Regions from separate parts of the Phyllobacterium sp. 22229 genome, predicted to be linked through region 3. Evidence: riboswitches for the same ligand, from Rfam matches in the RefSeq annotation. Region 3 holds a riboswitch; each other region holds the start of a gene.

Region 1 (4,247 bases), on a different contig from region 3:
CTTGCCGACCGGACCGTTGACGGCGGTATCGGAGAGACCGGCGGCATGGGCGACGGCGCGCAAGACGTCACTGAGCGGAATGACCGTTGCCCCATAGGCAATGGACACGAGGGCGAGGGCCAGAACGGCCATCACCCCAGTCATCAGTGTCAGATGCTGACGGAAAGGCAGATGCACTCAGAAGGCTTCCGGATGCATGGCCTTGGCCATCTTGGCGATGGCCTCGATATTGGCCGGTCCGGGCGTCAGTTCCGCATAGCGCAGGGCGACGAAGCGGTTGTTCTTGACCGCGTCGGTTTCCTTCATCGCCGGATGGGACTTGAGGAAGTCGAGCAGCTTCTGGTAACCCGCGTCATCCTGATAGTCGAGGAGGACGAGGAATTCCGGATTGCGCGTGGCCACGGTTTCCCACGAGGTGGTGCCCCAGCTGGTGTCGAGATCGGCCATGATATTGGTGCCGCCCGCTTCGCTGATCATCGCGGTCGGGATGGCGAACTTGCCCGCCGTAAACGGCTTGTCCTCGCCGGAATCATAGAGGAAGACGCGGGTGCCGCTCTTGTCGCCGATCTTGGTCTTGATCGCTGCAAGTTCGCTCTTCCAGCCGCTGATCAGCGTGTTGGCTTCCTCTTCCTTGCCGAAAATCTTGCCGAGCTTTTCCATATCGCCATAGAGCAGGTCCATGGTGGCGGCGGGCCGGTTCTTGTCGAGATGAATGCAGCTTTCAGTCAGTTCCAGCGTCTTGATGCCGTGCGGCGCCAGCGTGTCGGGCGTGACTTCGCCGCCCGGTTTCATGCCGTAATTCCAGCCGGCGAAGAAGAAATCCGGTTCCGCCGCAATGAGATTTTCAAGGGTCGGGTATTTGGGCGCAAGCTCGGGAATGGAGCCCAGCTGCTTCTTGAAGGCGTCATCGAGTTTATACCAGCCGGTAATGCCCGATACCCCGACCATCGAGGATTGCAGGTGCAGGGCAAAGGCCATTTCACTCATGTTGATGTCCTGGATGACAGCGCGCTTGGGTGCGGCCTCGAAGGTGACGGGTTTGCCGCAACTGTCGACCGTCACAGGAAACGCCCATGCGGGGGCTGATAGCGCCGACAAGGCAAGGGCGAGCAGCATTCTTTTCATCACATTCTCCGTAGCTGAGCAGTTTGTTTTGTTGTTGGCTCTGGTGCTTCGAACACCATGAGGTCGCGATCCTGCGAGGGGTGGCGCAGGCGCAGGACATCAAGATCAAAGACGTCGCTGACGATGCGCGGCGTCAGCGTTTCATCGGGCGTGCCGGCGGCGACGAGCTGCGCGGCGTGCATGACGGCGACGTGGGTGGCGAACGGCGCCACCAGCGGCAGGTCGTGCAGCACCGCTATGACAGTCACATCGAGACCGGCGACGAGCGCCAGCAATTCGCTGCGCGCCTTCGGGTCGAGGTGATTGGTGGGTTCGTCGAGAAACAGGATGTCCGGCTGCTGGGCTATGGCGCGCGCCAGCTGCACGCGCTGCCTTTCGCCGCCGGAGAGCGAGCCGATGGGACGGCGCGAATATGCGGCGATCCTGGCGCGCACCAGGGCTTCGGCAACGATATCCCGGTCCTTTGCCTTGGTCAGGGTGCCGGTGTGCGGAATGCGTCCAAAAGATACGTAATCATCCACCAGCAATTGCGGGTCCGGCATGTCGGTCTGGCCAACAAAGGCAAACCTTTTGGCCCGTTCTTTGGGCGGCAGCCGGTCTATTCCCGCGCCATCGAGGTGGATGCTGCCGCAGGAGGGGCGCAGCAGACCGGCCAGCATGCGCAGAAGCGTTGATTTCCCCGCGCCGTTCGGCCCGATTATGGCAAGGCGGGCGCCGCGTGCGATGTCGAGCGAAACCTCATCCACCAGCGTCTGGCCGGCGGTGCGGAACGTCACCGCGTCGGCACGCAGGATGGCATGGTTCATGGGTGGATATGCGTGACTGCAGGCAAGGCACATGGCGTCAAATCCCAAGCGGTAGATGTCGTTGCGTCATCGCGGACGCGTCATTCTCGTACAGTAACGTTATAACATTGGTCAATGCCTGATGTGTCATAGGTGCGCCGGAATGCGTGCGAGGGTCTTGTCCCAAAGGCCCTGCGGGCGCTGCGATGCCTTGGACCAGCCATCGGTGAGCGTGTGATACATCCGGGCGAAGTCCAGAAGATCGGCAAAGTTCGTGGCGGGATCGATGTCGCCGAAAAGGTACTGCGCCTTGCCGGGCGCCCGGAAGGCGACGGTACAGGGATGTTCGCAACCGGCCATGCAGGCAACGCCATGCACCTCGTAGCCGAGCTTGCCATCGAGTTCGGCCTGCAGCCTTGCGGCAAGGTCCTGACCCGGCCGTGACAGGCCATCGGCAGCCTTGCACAGGGTGCAGACGATAATCTGGTGATCGGGACTTGGCGTGGTCATGCCGGTGCTTTGCCTTGTGGACAAAGGTCAGGGGAACGCGGCCAATGCACCATCGCGACAAGGCGGGAGAGGACATCGCATCGCTCCCGGCACACCCCGTCCGGTTCGAATTACAGATGTGATGGCAGGTCTCCTGGCTCGCGGGTCTCAGCTTCGCCTTGCCTTCCCGGCCTTTCGGTCAGTGGCATGTCAGGCATCGCTCGCCGCTTACAGTTGCGGGGGCAGCCACGGTCTCGGTCCCTTTTGGGTACGCCTCACCGTGTTCCCTTTTCATCTCCCGCGTTGTCTTGCGGAAGAAACCATCGGCGCGGATGCTATGCGGCCCGCCGCGCAGTTGCAAGCATGTTTATGCGGCAATTTTTGAAGCTGCCAAAATTTTTGGCAAATGAAAGATTTCAATTGGCCGGTAACGCGTTAGAGTGCTGGGAGCATTTGTGGGAACACGGCTTTTTTTGAATCAGATTTTTGAGGCGACATGGCAATTCACGCAGCAGTCTATCATCTGACGCATTACAGATATGACCGGCCCATCATGCTCGGGCCACAGATTATCCGGCTCCAGCCGGCGCCCCATTCCCGGACAAAAGTTCTCAGCCATTCCCTGAAAGTCAGTCCGGCCAATCACTTCGTCAACCTGCAGCAGGATCCCTACGGCAATTTCCTCGCCCGCTTTGTCTTTCCCGAGCCGGTGACGGAGCTGAAGATCGAGGTCGATCTCGTCGCTGACATGACTGTCTACAATCCATTCGATTTCTTCGTTGAACCCGTCGCCGAGACATGGCCCTTCAGCTATCCCGAAGAGATCAGCGACGACCTGTCGATCTATATCAAACCGGAACCGGCCGGACCTCTGGTTTCAGCTTTCCTTGCAACCATCGATCACAGTCCGGCGAACACGGTGAATTTCATCGTCGATCTCAACGCGCGCATCCAGCGTGAGATCGGCTATGTCATCCGCATGGAAACCGGTGTTCAGGAGCCGGACACCACCTTGAACCTGCGCGCGGGATCGTGCCGGGATTCAAGCTGGCTGCTGGTGCAGGTCCTGCGCAATCTCGGTTTTGCCGCGCGGTTCGTCTCCGGCTATCTCATCCAGCTGAAACCCGATCTCGTCGCCATTGATGGTCCCGCCGGCACCGACAAGGATTTCACCGATTTGCATGCCTGGTGCGAAGTCTACCTGCCGGGGGCAGGCTGGATCGGCCTCGACCCCACCTCCGGGCTTTTGACCGGCGAGAGCCACGTGCCGCTTGCTGCCACGCCGCATTACCGCAATGCGGCACCGATTTCCGGCATGGCCGAATTTGCCAATGTGGAATTCGGTTTCGATATGCGCGTGACGCGCGTGTCCGAGCACCCGCGGATCACCAAGCCGTTTTCCGACGAATCCTGGACTGCGCTCGATGCGCTCGGCGAACAGGTCGACGCGATCCTGAACGAGAGGGATGTGCGCCTGACCATGGGCGGCGAGCCCACCTTCGTGTCCATCGATGATTTCGAATCGGGCGAATGGAACACCGATGCCGTTGGGCCGACCAAGCGGGAAAAAGCCGACAGGCTGATCCGGCGACTGCGCGAGCGTTTTGCGCCGGGCGGGTTTCTGCATTACGGGCAGGGCAAATGGTATCCGGGCGAGAGCCTGCCGCGCTGGACGTTTTCGCTCTACTGGCGCAAGGACGGCAAGCCGATCTGGGTCAACCCCGACCTGATCGCCCCGGAAAACAGCAAGGCCGACGTCAAGCCGGAAGATGCCGGAAAACTCCTCGTCGCGTTGGCGCAGGAGCTTGGCGTTGAACAGGAGATGGTGGCGCCTGCCTATGAAGACCC
Region 2 (4,247 bases), on a different contig from region 3:
CCGGCGATATCATATCCGGCATCGCGCATGGATTTCAGCACCTGCCATGTACCCGCAGGGGTGTCGAGCCCGACGCCATTGCCAAGCCGTCCGTCCCGGTTGGGATAGTTGGCCATGACGAGCGCAACGCGGCGCTCATTCGGTTTGCTTGTGCGCAGCCGCGCCCAGTTCGCCGCGAGATCGGCAACGAAGGCGATGCGGTCGGCCTGCGGTTCGTGCATGACGATATTGGCCTGCACCGCCTCGTCGAAATGCTGCGCCGACTTGAATGAGACGGCGCGCGACAAAACCCGGCCATCGACTTCCGGCAAGGCAACATTCATCGCCAGATCGCGGGCGGAAAGGCCCTGATCCGACTGGCGCCACTGCTCGGCGCTGGAGCCGGAGAAGATGACCTGCAGCACCATTGCGCCATCATGTTCAAGCACCGTCGGCTTGCGCGCGGAGCCCGGCGCAGACACGGCAAATCCCGTGGCATTCAGCACCACGGCGGGCGGCGCTTCGGCAAAAATGCTCTCCAGCGTGGCGATGGACACCGGGTCTTTCAAACTCGACACGAACACCGGCAGCGGATTGAGCCCCCTGGCACGCAGCGCATCGAGCAAAGCGGCAACGGGCTGGGTCTGGCCGCTCTGCACCAGCGCCCGGTAGAAGCAGATGGCAATGACAGGCGCGCCGTCCGTCCAGTCACGGCGCATCTCCTGCAGCGACGGCGCCGCCTTGCCGGGCCACCACAACCCCGCCTTGAGCAAAGGCGCCGCTTCCTGCGGCTTCTCGCCGGAAGAAATCAGGGCCGCGCAATAATCGAGGAAGCGCTGGGCATTCTGCGCCCCACCCTCCAGCAGATAATGCCAGAGCGCATCGCGATCAGGCCGGGCGACCGTCGAAAACCGGTCGAGCCCCGGATCTGGCTTGTCGTCTCCCGGCAGCACCGCAAGCTGCACCTTGTGGTTGACCGCGCAGGCATGCAGCGCTTCGAGACCATAGGGCCAGTAGCTCTCGCCGCCGATCACCCGGACGACGATGAGCCTGGCATGGCGCGCTGTCCGCTCGACATAGGCATCGACGGACATCGGATGCGACAGGCTCATCATATTGGCAAGGCGCAGCGAAACCGCGCCATCCCCCTGCCGCCGTGCGGCGGCAAGGCTGGCCAGTTCCGTATCGGCGGCGGACAGGAACAGCACATCTCCCGGCGTCTGGCCGAGGTCGATGGCCTCGGTGCCTTCAGCGATGGTGCCTTTCTGGGCAAGCAGGAGATGCATTCAATATCCTATCGTCAGGCAGCGGCAGCGGCTGTTACCGCCGATGTAATGGCGTCATTGTCGATGTCGTGCAGTCCGATGACGACGAGGCGCGTCTGCCGCTCTTCGCCCGGGTTCCATGCGCGGTCGAAGTAATGCTCGATGCGCGTGCCGACCGCCTGCACCACCAGCCGCATCGGCTTGCCGGGAACATCGGCAAAGCCTTTCAGACGCAGGATGTCATGATCGGCAATCACGGTTTTCAGCTTCTCGACAAAGCTCTTGGGTTCAGTCACCGGACCAAGCCCGACAACAAAGCTCTCGAACTCGTCATGATCGTGCTCTTCGCCCGCTTCATGGTCCATTTCATGGTGCGACTTGCGGTTGGCGATATCCTCTTCGGTGCCAACGCCGAGGCCGAGCAGCAGTTCGTTGCTGAGCTTGCCGAAGCTGGCCGGGACCATGTTGAGCGCGCGCGACGAGCGGCTCTGCACATCGCCGCGCACGCCATCGAGCTGCGCGTCGCTGATCAGGTCGCTCTTGTTCAGAACGATCAGGTCGGCGGCGCGGATCTGGTCCTCGAACAGTTCTTCGAGCGGGCTGTCATGGTCGAGCGATTCGTCCTGGATGCGCTGGGCATCGACCTTGTCGTGGTCATCGGCAAAGCGGCCTTCGGACACGGCGGAAGCGTCGATCACCGTGACGACACCGTCAACCGTCACCTGCGTCTTGATCTCCGGCCAGTTGAAGGCGGCAACCAGCGGCTGCGGCAGCGCGAGGCCCGAGGTCTCGATGACGATATGATCCGGACGGTCAGGACGGTCGAGCAGCTTGGTCATGGTCGGGATGAAATCATCGGCGACGGTGCAGCAGATGCAGCCATTGTTCAATTCGATCACATCCTCGTCGCGGCAGGCTTCGATGCCGCAGCCCTTGAGCAGGCCGCCATCGACGCCAAGATCGCCAAACTCGTTGATGATCAGCGCGATGCGCTTGCCATTGGCATTTTCGAGCAGATTGCGGATCATCGTGGTTTTGCCCGAACCGAGAAAACCGGTGATGACTGTTGCTGGAATCTTCTGACCCTGCATATTCCTATCCCTTCATGGTGAGCGGCAGCCCGGCTGCCACGAAATAGACTGTTGCCGCGGCCTGCGCCACGGCCTGATGGAGACGTCCGGCATGGTCGCGAAAATCGCGCGCCATGCGGTTCTCCGGTACGATACCGAGACCCACTTCGTTCGAAACCAGAACGATCGAGCCCGGAAGTTTTGGCAGCGCTTGCACCAGTTGCCGCGTCTCGGCGGTGATGTCGCGCCCGGCCATCATCAGATTGGTCAGCCAGAGCGTCAGGCAATCGACGAGGATCGCCTTGCCCGCGGCGGCAGCCCCTTGCAGGGTGTCGACCAGATCGAGCGGTTCTTCGATGGTGTGCCAGGATGAACCGCGCTGCGCCTTGTGCAGGTCGATGCGCACCGACATTTCCTCGTCCCAGGACCTGCCGGTTGCGAGATAAACGGGGTCAAGGCCGGAAGCCATGATCAGGCCTTCGGCAAAGCTGGACTTGCCCGAGCGGGCACCGCCGAGAATGAAGGTCACGCCGTGATTCAGCTGGGGCATCGCCGTCACTGCAATCGCGATGATCCGTCAGGTACGATCAAGCGGAATGCGGGCGGGGAAACGAGCGCGTATACAATGCGAGCAGCCATAACAACCTCCGTGCTGGGCCTGAAGGGACACGACCCTTCGGTTCTTGGGCAGGATTGCCCCGAGCGTTTCCTGGGAAACGCTCTATGACTGGCAGGTCTCCTGGCTCGCGGGTCACAGGATGAATGCCGCCTTCCCGGTTTCCCAGTGGCTGCCTTCTGCATATGCGTCAGGCTTTGCATTGATCCTCGCCGCTCTACAGTCGCGGGGTCGGCTGCGGTGGGGTCGCCCTTGAGGGTACAACCGTCGCATTCCCTTTTGATCCCTTGGCCTTTGGCCAATATGGGAACCAATCATGGCTGGGACGTTATTCATCCCCCACGGGAAATGTCAATGGAATGCGCGCGGTTTGCTTAGGGAGCGGCACATGCGAGCAGCGCATCCACATCCAGCACTGTTTCAAGCTCGGCGGCGATACTGTCGAGCGCGGCATCGACCCCGGCCTTGTAGTCGAATGCCTCGGCGGCAATGCCCATCGTGCCCAGAAGCGCGGCGCGAAACCGGTCTGCCCCGAAAAGCCCGTGCAGATAGGTGCCGAACACCTTGCCATCCGCCGATATGGCGCCGTCGTTGACGCCGTTGATGCGCACGGCCGGGCGCGAACAGTCCGGGCCGGTCGTCCGGCCCAGATGAATCTCGTAGCCATCGAGCGGCAGGTCGAACGGCAGCGACTGCGCCGCCACATTGCGCACGGTCTTTTCCGGCTCCATCACCGTATCGATATCGAGATGCCCGAGCCCTGCCGTCTCCGTCACGCTGCCTTCGATGCCGTCGGGATCACGCACGGTTCTGCCCAGCATCTGGAACCCGCCGCAGATGCCGATGATATGGCCGCCGCGCCGCCGGTGCAGGTCGAGATCCCTGTCCCAGCCGTTCTCGCGGAAGCGCAGGAGGTCGCCGATGGTGGACTTGGAACCGGGAATGATGACCAGCCCCGCATCGGCGGGCAGGCGTTCGCCGCTGCGCACCATCACCACATCCACCTGCGGTTCGGCCATCAGCGGATCAAGATCATCGAAATTGGCGATGCGGTCGAGCACCGGCACGGCGATCTTCAGCGCGCGGCCCTCGCCCTTCACCAACCGTTCCAAGACGACGGAATCCTCGGCCGGCAGCCGGGCCGCATCCTTCAGCCATGGCACCACGCCGAATGACGGCCAGCCGGTGAACTGCGTTATGGCTTTGAGGCCATCGTCGAACAGCGAGACGTCGCCGCGAAACTTGTTGATGATGTAACCCGCGATCATCTCGCGGTCTTCCCTTTGCAGGATTGCATGGGTGCCGACGAGCGAGGCG
Region 3 (4,247 bases):
GGCGCAGTGCCGGAAAAACCCGCGCTTCCCGGCGGCACCAACCGGAACGACGACACCATCATCCGCCGCGAGCGCAGCGGCATCGGTTCCTATGAAGATGCCAATGATGCGCGCAAGAAACGCCGGCCGGGAAAGACGGGACGTCCGGGGCGGTAGAGCGGAATGCTCACCCCCCTCTGGGCTGCCGCCCATCTCCCCCACAAGGGGGGAGATCACATTGGCATCAACGCTTTTGCGTTGTTTTCAATGTTGAAGATTAGTTGAAACAGCAATGACAGCTGATCTCCCCCCTTGTGGGGGAGATGCCCGGCAGGGCAGAGGGGGGTGTGAATCCCCTCCCTACTCCGCGTCCCGCCCGAATGCGGCCTCGCCCACCCGCTTGATCTCCCTGGCAAAATCGGGATCGTCAACCGCGCGCGCCAGCACCACGGTGCCCACCAGCCCCGCCATGATGGCGATGGCCTTTTCGCGTTGCCGGGCTTTGCTGCGGCCGGTCACGGCATTGATGAGGATATCGAGAAGCGCCTTGGTGCCCTCGGTGAAGCGCGAGCGGACAGGACCGCCGCGCCGGGCGATATCCGGCGCCAGCGCCGCCATCATGCAGCCGCTCATCTGCCCCTCGCCATGGGCATCGCCCGCCAGATAGGACTGGGTGATCGCACCGAGCGCATCGCCGGGTGACGCCTCGGACAGGCTGGTCCACCGCCGCACCGACAGGGCCATGGCTGCAGCGCAGGCCTCGGCGATCAGATCGTCCTTCGAATTGAAATGCCCATAGAAGCCGCCATGGGTCAGACCCGCGCTTTTCATCACATCGGCAACGCCGATGCCGTCAAAACCCTTTTCGCGGAACTGCTGTCCGGCGATCTCGATGATGCGGGCGCGGTTCTGTGCTGCCTGGTCCCTGCTGACGCGCATGAAACATTCCTTCAAAAAAACTGCATTGACAATTTATATGATGATCGTCATCAATAGTCAAATATGATGATCGTCATTTAAAAGCCGATGACCTTCCAGGGAACACGAACATGATTTCATCGCCTCTCGCAGCCGCGCTCGCCCGGCGCAATGTCCACTATGGCTGGGTCGTCGTCTCCGTCACCTTCCTCACCATGCTTGTGACGGCAGCGGCCGTCGGCGCTCCCGGCGTGCTCATCGTGCCGCTGGAAAAGGAATTCGGCTGGACGACGGAACAGATCGCCACCGCCTTCTCCATCCGGCTGCTGCTGTTCGGGCTGATGGGCCCGTTCGCCGCGGCCTTCATGAACTATTTCGGCGTGCGGAAAGTCGTGTGCGTGGCGCTGGCGCTCATTGCCGGCGGTTCCTTCCTCTCCCTCGGCATGACGCAGATCTGGCAGCTCATTCTGCTGTGGGGCGTGGTGATCGGTTTCGGCACCGGCCTGACCGCCATAGTGCTCGGTGCGACAGTTGCCACCCGCTGGTTCACCGACCGGCGCGGGCTGGTGCTGGGCATGCTCACGGCAAGCTCGGCCACCGGACAGCTGGCCTTCATGCCGCTCATGGCTTCGATCAGCGAGAATTACGGATGGCGCGCGGCGACCATGATGGTCTGCGCCCTGCTCGCCGTCGCAGCGGCCGCCGTCTTCCTTCTGATGCGGGACCGCCCGTCCGATGTCGGCTTGCCCGCCTATGGCGAAAAGGAAGTGGCAAAGACCGCAGCGGTAACCGGCGGGCTTTTGTCCCTCATCATCCTGCCGCTGGCCACCCTCAAGGAAATATCGCGCAGCAGCACGTTCTGGGTGCTGTTTGCCACCTTCTACATCTGCGGCGCCAGCACCAACGGCCTCATCCAGACTCACTTCGTTGCCCTCTGCGGTGATTACGGGCTTGCGGCCGTCACCGCCGCCAGCGTGCTGGCCATGATGGGCTTTTTCGATTTCTTCGGCACGATCGGCTCCGGCTGGCTGTCCGACCGGGTCGACAACCGCTGGCTGCTGTTCTGGTATTACGGCCTGCGCGGCGCCTCGCTGCTGTTCCTGCCCTACAGCAATTTCTCGATTTACGGCCTGTCGCTGTTTGCCATGTTCTACGGTCTTGACTGGATCGCCACCGTACCGCCGACGGTCAAGCTGGCAACGGACCGGTTTGGCCGGGAAAAGGCCGGCATGGTGTTCGGCTGGGTCTTCGCCGGTCACCAGCTCGGCGCCGCATCGGCCGCCTATGGCGGCGGTTTTGCCCGCACGGAATATGCAAGCTACCTCCCGGCCTTCTTCACCGCCGGTGTCCTGTGCCTGATCGCCGCGCTGCTGGCGCTGACTATCCGCAAGAGCAGCAAGGACGACCGCGTCGGCGAACCTGCCATCGCACACTGACCCGAAGATGTAACCATATAAATATGTCTTTATGTGTTGTTGACAGTCTTCGGCGACGCGCCTACCATACCCCGCATCGTGGTTCTCTGCGCCTCCGGGCGCAGAGCTAAGAGGGAATACGGTGCGATCGCTGCCAGCGGTTCAATCCGGAGCTGCCCCCGCAACTGTAAGCGGCGAGCTGTTGTCAATTTCGTGTCACTGATCCCAGGACGGATCGGGAAGGCCTGACGAGAGCACCGACCCGCAAGCCAGGAGACCTGCCGCGATAGATAACGTCCACGGGCGGGGTGTCCGGTGTGTCGCTTGCAAGCGGGCGTCATGAGCGCCCGTATGTCCTGCACGCGTGCGCCTGGCCTTTGCCCTCAACCATCGGGGTAAGGAACTATGACTATCACCACAAGCAATCTGGGTTTTCCGCGGATCGGCAAGCGGCGCGAGCTGAAATTCGCGCTGGAAAAATTCTGGTCGGGCCAATCGCATATCGTCACCCTGCAGGATATCGCGGCAGAACTGCGCCGGGAGAACTGGACCCTGCAGCAGGCGCATGGGCTTAGCCACATGCCGAGCAATGATTTTTCGCTCTATGACCACGTGCTGGACACCAGCGTCATGCTTGGCGCGGTGCCGCAGAGCTATGCATGGAAGGGCGGGCCGGTTTCGCCCGAGACCTATTTCGCCATGGCGCGCGGCAGCCAGGGCGGCCATGATCACGGCGCCTGCACCCACCACGGGGTGGCCGCTCAGGAAATGACGAAGTGGTTCGATACCAACTATCATTTCATGGTGCCGGAACTGACAAAGGGGCAGGAATTCACCCTCGGTTCCAACAAGCCGGTCGACGAATACCGCGAAGCGAAGGAGCAGGGCTTTGACACGCGTCCCGTGCTTCTCGGGCCGGTTACATTCCTCACGCTGGCCAAGAGCAAGGATGCGCAGACCGATCCGCTGTCGCTGCTGCCGGGCCTTCTGCCGGTCTATACGGAAATCCTCCGCCGCCTCTCCGCCAACGGCGCCGAATGGGTGCAGATCGACGAGCCCGCACTGGTGCTCGATCTCGACGAAACCACAAAAACTGCATTCAAGATGGCCTATGCGTTTTTCGCCCGTGCCCTTCCCCGCCTGAAACTGTTGCTGACACCCTATTTCGGCGCGCTTGGCGACAATCTCGACCTGGCGCTCGGGCTGCCCGTTGCCGGCCTGCATCTCGATCTTTGCCGTGCACCCGAACAACTCGATACTGTCGTGGCCGAGGCACCCGCCGGCCTCGTCCTGTCGCTCGGCGTCATCGACGGCCGCAATGTCTGGCGCGCCGATCTCGAGGCGATCCTGCGGCGTATCGAACCGGTGATCAGCCAGCGGGGGACCGATCACCTCATTCTCGCGCCGTCCTGCTCGCTGCTGCACACGCCTGTCGATCTCGAACTTGAAACGGACATCGACCCTGACTTCAAGAGCTGGCTGGCCTTTGCCACGCAGAAGCTGGAGGAACTGTCGATCCTTGGCAGGGCGATCAACACCGGCCGCGATAGCGTCCGCAACGAACTGGCAGCCGCCAGTGCGGCCGTGGAAACCCGCAGGACATCGGCCAAGATTCACGATGCGGCGGTCAGGCAGCGCCTGCAGGCGGTGACCGCGGAGCAGTCGCGGCGGCAAAGCCCCTATCCCGTTCGCCGGGAAAAGCAGAAATCCTTGGGGCTGCCGGATTTTCCGACCACCACCATCGGTTCCTTTCCGCAGACGGAAGGGGTGCGCAAGGCGCGGGCGGAGCATGGCAAGGGGGCGCTGACCGCCAATGCCTATGCGGCGCTGCTGCGCAAGGAAACGGAAAACTCCATCCGCTGGCAGGAGGAAATCGGCATCGACGTGCTGGTGCACGGCGAATTCGAGCGCAATGACATGGTGCAGTATTTCGGC
Region 4 (4,247 bases), on a different contig from region 3:
CCGCGTCATGCTCAACGGCCACAAGACCGTGGTGTTTTAGGCAGGGGAATTGAGCCCTGTCTATCTCCCCCCTTGCGGGGGAGAAAGCGATTTCTGGCACTTAGCCCTTGCTAAGTGCCAGAAATCGCAAGAGAGGGGGCAAGTATGATGAGGCGGATTAATCCCCTCACTTGGATTTTCTAAGGATTTAGCAAAGAGGCTAAATCCAAGAAAATCCGTTCTCTCCCTCAAGGGGAGAGATAAGTGCCAGCATGCGATCAGCCTCTCAGGCCTCGATCTCCACATTGCCGAGGGGCTTGGTGCAGCAGGCGAGCACAAATCCCTCGTCGATTTCTTCATCGAGAATACCGCCATTGTGATCCATTTCGGATTTCCCCGACAGTTTCATCACCTTGCACGTGCCGCACAGGCCGGATTCGCAGGCCGCCGCAATGCGGATACCCGCGCCGCGCGCCGCCTTGAGGATCGTATCCCCCGGCATGCAGGGCACATCCATGCCCGACATGGAAAAGGTGATCGTTGCCGATGCTTCCACGGCATCGATGGACATCACGTCAAATGCGGGCAGCACCGGCTCTGCAGCCGGACCGAAGCTTTCCTGATGATACCGCGCCATGTCGAAACCGCCGGCTTCGAGCATGTCGCGCACATCGCGCATGAAACCCTCCGGACCACAGCAGAAGATCGTCCTGTCCTTGAAATCGGGCGACAGCAGCGGCAGCTTGGGCGCTTCCAGCCGCCCGCGAATGCCGGTCCACACCTGCCCCATCTCGTGTTCCTTGATCAGAAACGACAGTTTCAGGTTGGGCATGCAGCCGGTGAGGTATTCGAGCTCCCGCCGGAAGATGATGTCGCTGGGCCGGCGGGCGCAGGTGACGAAGCTGATATCGCTCTGCGGGGCGCAATCATGCATCCAGCGGGTCATCGACATCATCGGCGTGATGCCGGACCCGGCCGAGATGAACAGGTACTTTTCTCCCGGATGCCTGCGCATGGAGAAATCGCCGAGGGGACCGAAGGCCTTCAGCCGCATGCCCGGGGTCAGATGATCCAGCATCCAGCGGGTGCCGATGCTGTTCTCCTGCGCCTTGACCGTCACGGCAATGGTGAAGGGCCGTGACGGGCTGGAGGAGAGCGTATAGGTGCGCAGGACGGCTTCGGGCTGCACCGGCAGCTCGAAGGTCATGAACTGGCCCGGCTCATAGCGGAACCAGTTCTGGTTGTCGGAACGGAATGTGAAGGTCTTCACATTCGGCGCTTCCTCGATGATCGACAGACACTCCAGCAGATGCAGCCGGTCATTCCATGGCTGCATCTGGTCGAGGTGCGGGTAAGACTGAGGAACGCCCATGTTCATTGTGTACCTATGCTACCTTGCTGAGCCGCGTATCGCCGCCGGAAAGACGCTCTTCCATGAACGTGCAGTACCATTCGAGGAATTGCAGCACGCCGCCTTCATGCTCGGGCGAATAGGGTCCGGGCTCATAGGCGGGCGAGCGGATGCCGAAGGCGTTTTCCTCGACGATGCGGCGGTCCTGGTCATTGGTCTCAAGCCAGACATGCGTCAGTTCCTCGATGGTGTAGTCCACACCCTCGACCGCATCCTTGTGCACCAGCCATTTGGTGGTGACCTGCGTTTCATCCGGGCTGAGCGGCAGCACGCGGAAGGAAATGGCGTGGTCGCCGAGGACATGGTTCCATGTGGTCGGATAGTGGAACAGCAGCAGCGAGCCGATCTGCTTCTCGTTGACGCTGTTGCTGAGCTGACGGCCGACGGCGCGGCGCCCGCTCATCGTATAGCTTTCCGCATCACGCAGAAGCGGCACGCGGGTGGCGCGGTACTGGCCGTCATCCGACATGCGGAACGTGCTTGGCAGGCCTGCCGCTTCGCAACGCTGCCAATGGGCGGCGATTTCCGGATCGTCGGCGGCGCCCTGGACACCGCTCACGCTCGGCGCTTCCGGGAAGGTCTTGCACAGTTCGGGATGATTGGCCACACAGTGGTAGCATTCGCGGTTGTTTTCCCAGACCAGCTTCCAGTTGCCCTTCTCGACGATGGTGCTCTGAAAGGCGACCTTAGTTTCGGTGAGGTGGTGCGGTGCGAGATAGGGTTCGATCAGTGCGCGCGCCGCGCTGAAATCGACAGGATTCTGCGCCAGGCAGATGAAGATGTAACCGCCGACGCTTTCGCACGGCACCGGTTTCAAGCTGTGCTGGCTGGCGTCGAAATCATCGCCCATCTGGCGGGCGAACAGCAGGCGCCCGTCAAGCTCGTAGGTCCACTGGTGATAGGGGCAGACGAGCTTTGCCGACGTGCCGCGCTCGGCCGAACAGACGCGCGAGCCGCGATGGCGGCAGGAATTGTGGAAAGCCCGGATCTGGCCCTGGCGGTCACGCACGATGACAACGGGATAATCGCCGACCTGCACCGTGAAAAAATTGCCCGGCTTGGCGACTTCGCAATCATGGCCGATGAACAGCCAGTCGCGATAAAAGATGTTCTCCATGTCCAGCCGGAAATAATCCGGATCGGAGTAGAAGGCCTGTTCAAGGCCGTAGCCCGGTTTCCGGTTTCTCAGGTCCCGGAGCAGTTCGTTGCGTATATCCATGTCGTGTCCTCGCCTCGATGTTGCGAAAGAACTGACTGGTGGTGACGGAGGAAGAACGCCTGCACGGCCGGCCACCGGCCGATACCCGCGCAGAATCATGCTCCTTGATCGCCCACCGCGATCAGTCGGTTTTCATGTCCCGAGGCTGGTTTCCGGGCTCTGGAGTTGCCGTATCGGCTGTCACGACGCCTTCCCGGATTGTGGCCCAGTGGCTGTTATGCCGTGTTTCACTCCACTACCGTTGCGGGGGCAGCGCCGGGTTTCCGACCGGCTTCCCAATTCTCCGCTTCCCTAGAAAAGCGGCACCTCAAGTGCCCCGATAAAAGCATCCGCCACCCAAAAAGAATAGGTGCGGAAACGACATCGCATTTACGTAAGACGACACGTAGGGTGCCTGTACACTATGTCGCAGATTGGCGATCAAACGGCCACTGGTTCAATCCAGAACCACCAGTTCCTCGAAATGATTCATATCGGCGAAACTGCAGAATGCCGGCGGATTGAGTGCAATGACCGGCGATTCACGCCGGATGAATGCTAGGCAATCATCCAGAAGTTCCTGCCAGGCCCCGAGCCTCTCATCGGGAAAACGCGCGATGGGATAGGCCAGCGTGACATGGAAGACATAGGTGTCGTGATCAGGATGCCGGTAACCGAACGGCACAGCCAGTTCGTCGCGCCAGGCGCGCATGATGCGCTCGTCATATTCGCTCGCTCCCGCCACGGTGAGGCCGGCGGGCGTCACGTCGATCACCTCGACGTTGAACGGTCCGCAGCCCTCGAAATCCTGCAGGCGATCCACGTAAAGCCGCGTCATCTCGTCGATGCTTGTCTCCAGCGGAACGTCGTCGGGCCAGTAGGACGGGCGGCGGCGATATTCGATAATGCCCTGAAACAGCGTCATGTGCAGGCTGGAGACGGGGGTAAAGGCCAGCTGCCCGGCATCGGGCATCGCCAGCATCCGTTCGCGCACCGCAATGACCGAGGCTTCCGACTCGGAACCCTTCACCAGATGGCAGACAACCGTATTGCCGGGTTCCGGCTGAAAGACGCCCGCACTGTTGTAGCGCCTGCCGAGATGCACCGGCGGTTCCGGGTGCAGGCTGGCGGCAAAGCGGGCAAGCGAAGGCTTGATCAGGTCGAGCATGGGAACTCCGTGACGAGAGACGACAATGCAATCGCCATAGGACAGCTCTTTGTCAGGCAGATGAAGCCCCCGCCCATTTTGCTATGGCCGGTAGAGATATTCCTCGATCGACGCCTGTTTCATTTCAATCGAGAAACCCGGCAGCAACGGCGGCATATAGGCGGCATCCCGGATATGGCAGGGATCGACAAAATGCTCATGCAGATGATCGACATATTCGATCACCCGGCCCTCTTTCGTGCCTGACACGGCGATGTAATCGATCATCGACAGATGCTGCACATATTCGCAAAGGCCGACACCGCCCGCATGCGGCCAGACGGGCAGTTCATATTTTGCGGCAATCAGCAGCACGGCCAGCACTTCATTCAGACCGCCCATCCGGCACGAATCGATCTGCACCACATCGATGGCGCCTTCGGCAATGAACTGCTTGAACATGATGCGGTTCTGGCACATCTCGCCGGTCGCGACCTTCACAGGCTTGATCG

What was found. A riboswitch is a leader RNA that binds a small molecule or an ion and turns the genes downstream of it on or off. The one in region 3 is predicted to bind cobalamin.
Region 1: linked by a shared signal. The riboswitch ahead of ACTJJ7_RS04425 (DUF1636 family protein) and the one ahead of metE (5-methyltetrahydropteroyltriglutamate--homocysteine S-methyltransferase) in region 3 are both predicted to bind cobalamin.
Region 2: linked by a shared signal. The riboswitch ahead of cobU (bifunctional adenosylcobinamide kinase/adenosylcobinamide-phosphate guanylyltransferase) and the one ahead of metE (5-methyltetrahydropteroyltriglutamate--homocysteine S-methyltransferase) in region 3 are both predicted to bind cobalamin.
Region 4: linked by a shared signal. The riboswitch ahead of ACTJJ7_RS19465 (aromatic ring-hydroxylating oxygenase subunit alpha) and the one ahead of metE (5-methyltetrahydropteroyltriglutamate--homocysteine S-methyltransferase) in region 3 are both predicted to bind cobalamin.

Annotation. Positions count from the first base shown of each region.
Region 1 covers NZ_JBQEPA010000003.1:90,408-94,654, reverse strand. The annotation lists gene ACTJJ7_RS04440 (FecCD family ABC transporter permease) at 1-144, opposite strand, end outside; gene ACTJJ7_RS04435 (ABC transporter substrate-binding protein) at 178-1,125, opposite strand; gene ACTJJ7_RS04430 (ABC transporter ATP-binding protein) at 1,125-1,931, opposite strand; gene ACTJJ7_RS04425 (DUF1636 family protein) at 2,058-2,420, opposite strand; cobalamin riboswitch at 2,527-2,739, opposite strand; gene ACTJJ7_RS04420 (DUF2126 domain-containing protein) at 2,896-4,247, shown strand, end outside.
Region 2 covers NZ_JBQEPA010000015.1:128,355-132,601, forward strand. The annotation lists gene cobN (cobaltochelatase subunit CobN) at 1-1,265, opposite strand, end outside; gene cobW (cobalamin biosynthesis protein CobW) at 1,280-2,335, opposite strand; gene cobU (bifunctional adenosylcobinamide kinase/adenosylcobinamide-phosphate guanylyltransferase) at 2,340-2,864, opposite strand; cobalamin riboswitch at 3,027-3,260, opposite strand; gene ACTJJ7_RS18795 (cobyric acid synthase) at 3,305-4,247, opposite strand, start outside.
Region 3 covers NZ_JBQEPA010000029.1:51,727-55,973, forward strand. The annotation lists gene uvrB (excinuclease ABC subunit UvrB) at 1-156, shown strand, start outside; gene ACTJJ7_RS25485 (TetR/AcrR family transcriptional regulator) at 340-918, opposite strand; gene ACTJJ7_RS25490 (MFS transporter) at 1,029-2,333, shown strand; cobalamin riboswitch at 2,396-2,612, shown strand; gene metE (5-methyltetrahydropteroyltriglutamate--homocysteine S-methyltransferase) at 2,718-4,247, shown strand, end outside.
Region 4 covers NZ_JBQEPA010000016.1:122,471-126,717, reverse strand. The annotation lists gene ACTJJ7_RS19470 (2Fe-2S iron-sulfur cluster-binding protein) at 266-1,357, opposite strand; gene ACTJJ7_RS19465 (aromatic ring-hydroxylating oxygenase subunit alpha) at 1,365-2,609, opposite strand; cobalamin riboswitch at 2,736-2,934, opposite strand; gene ACTJJ7_RS19460 (DUF1868 domain-containing protein) at 3,046-3,756, opposite strand; gene ACTJJ7_RS19455 (L-fuconate dehydratase) at 3,838-4,247, opposite strand, start outside.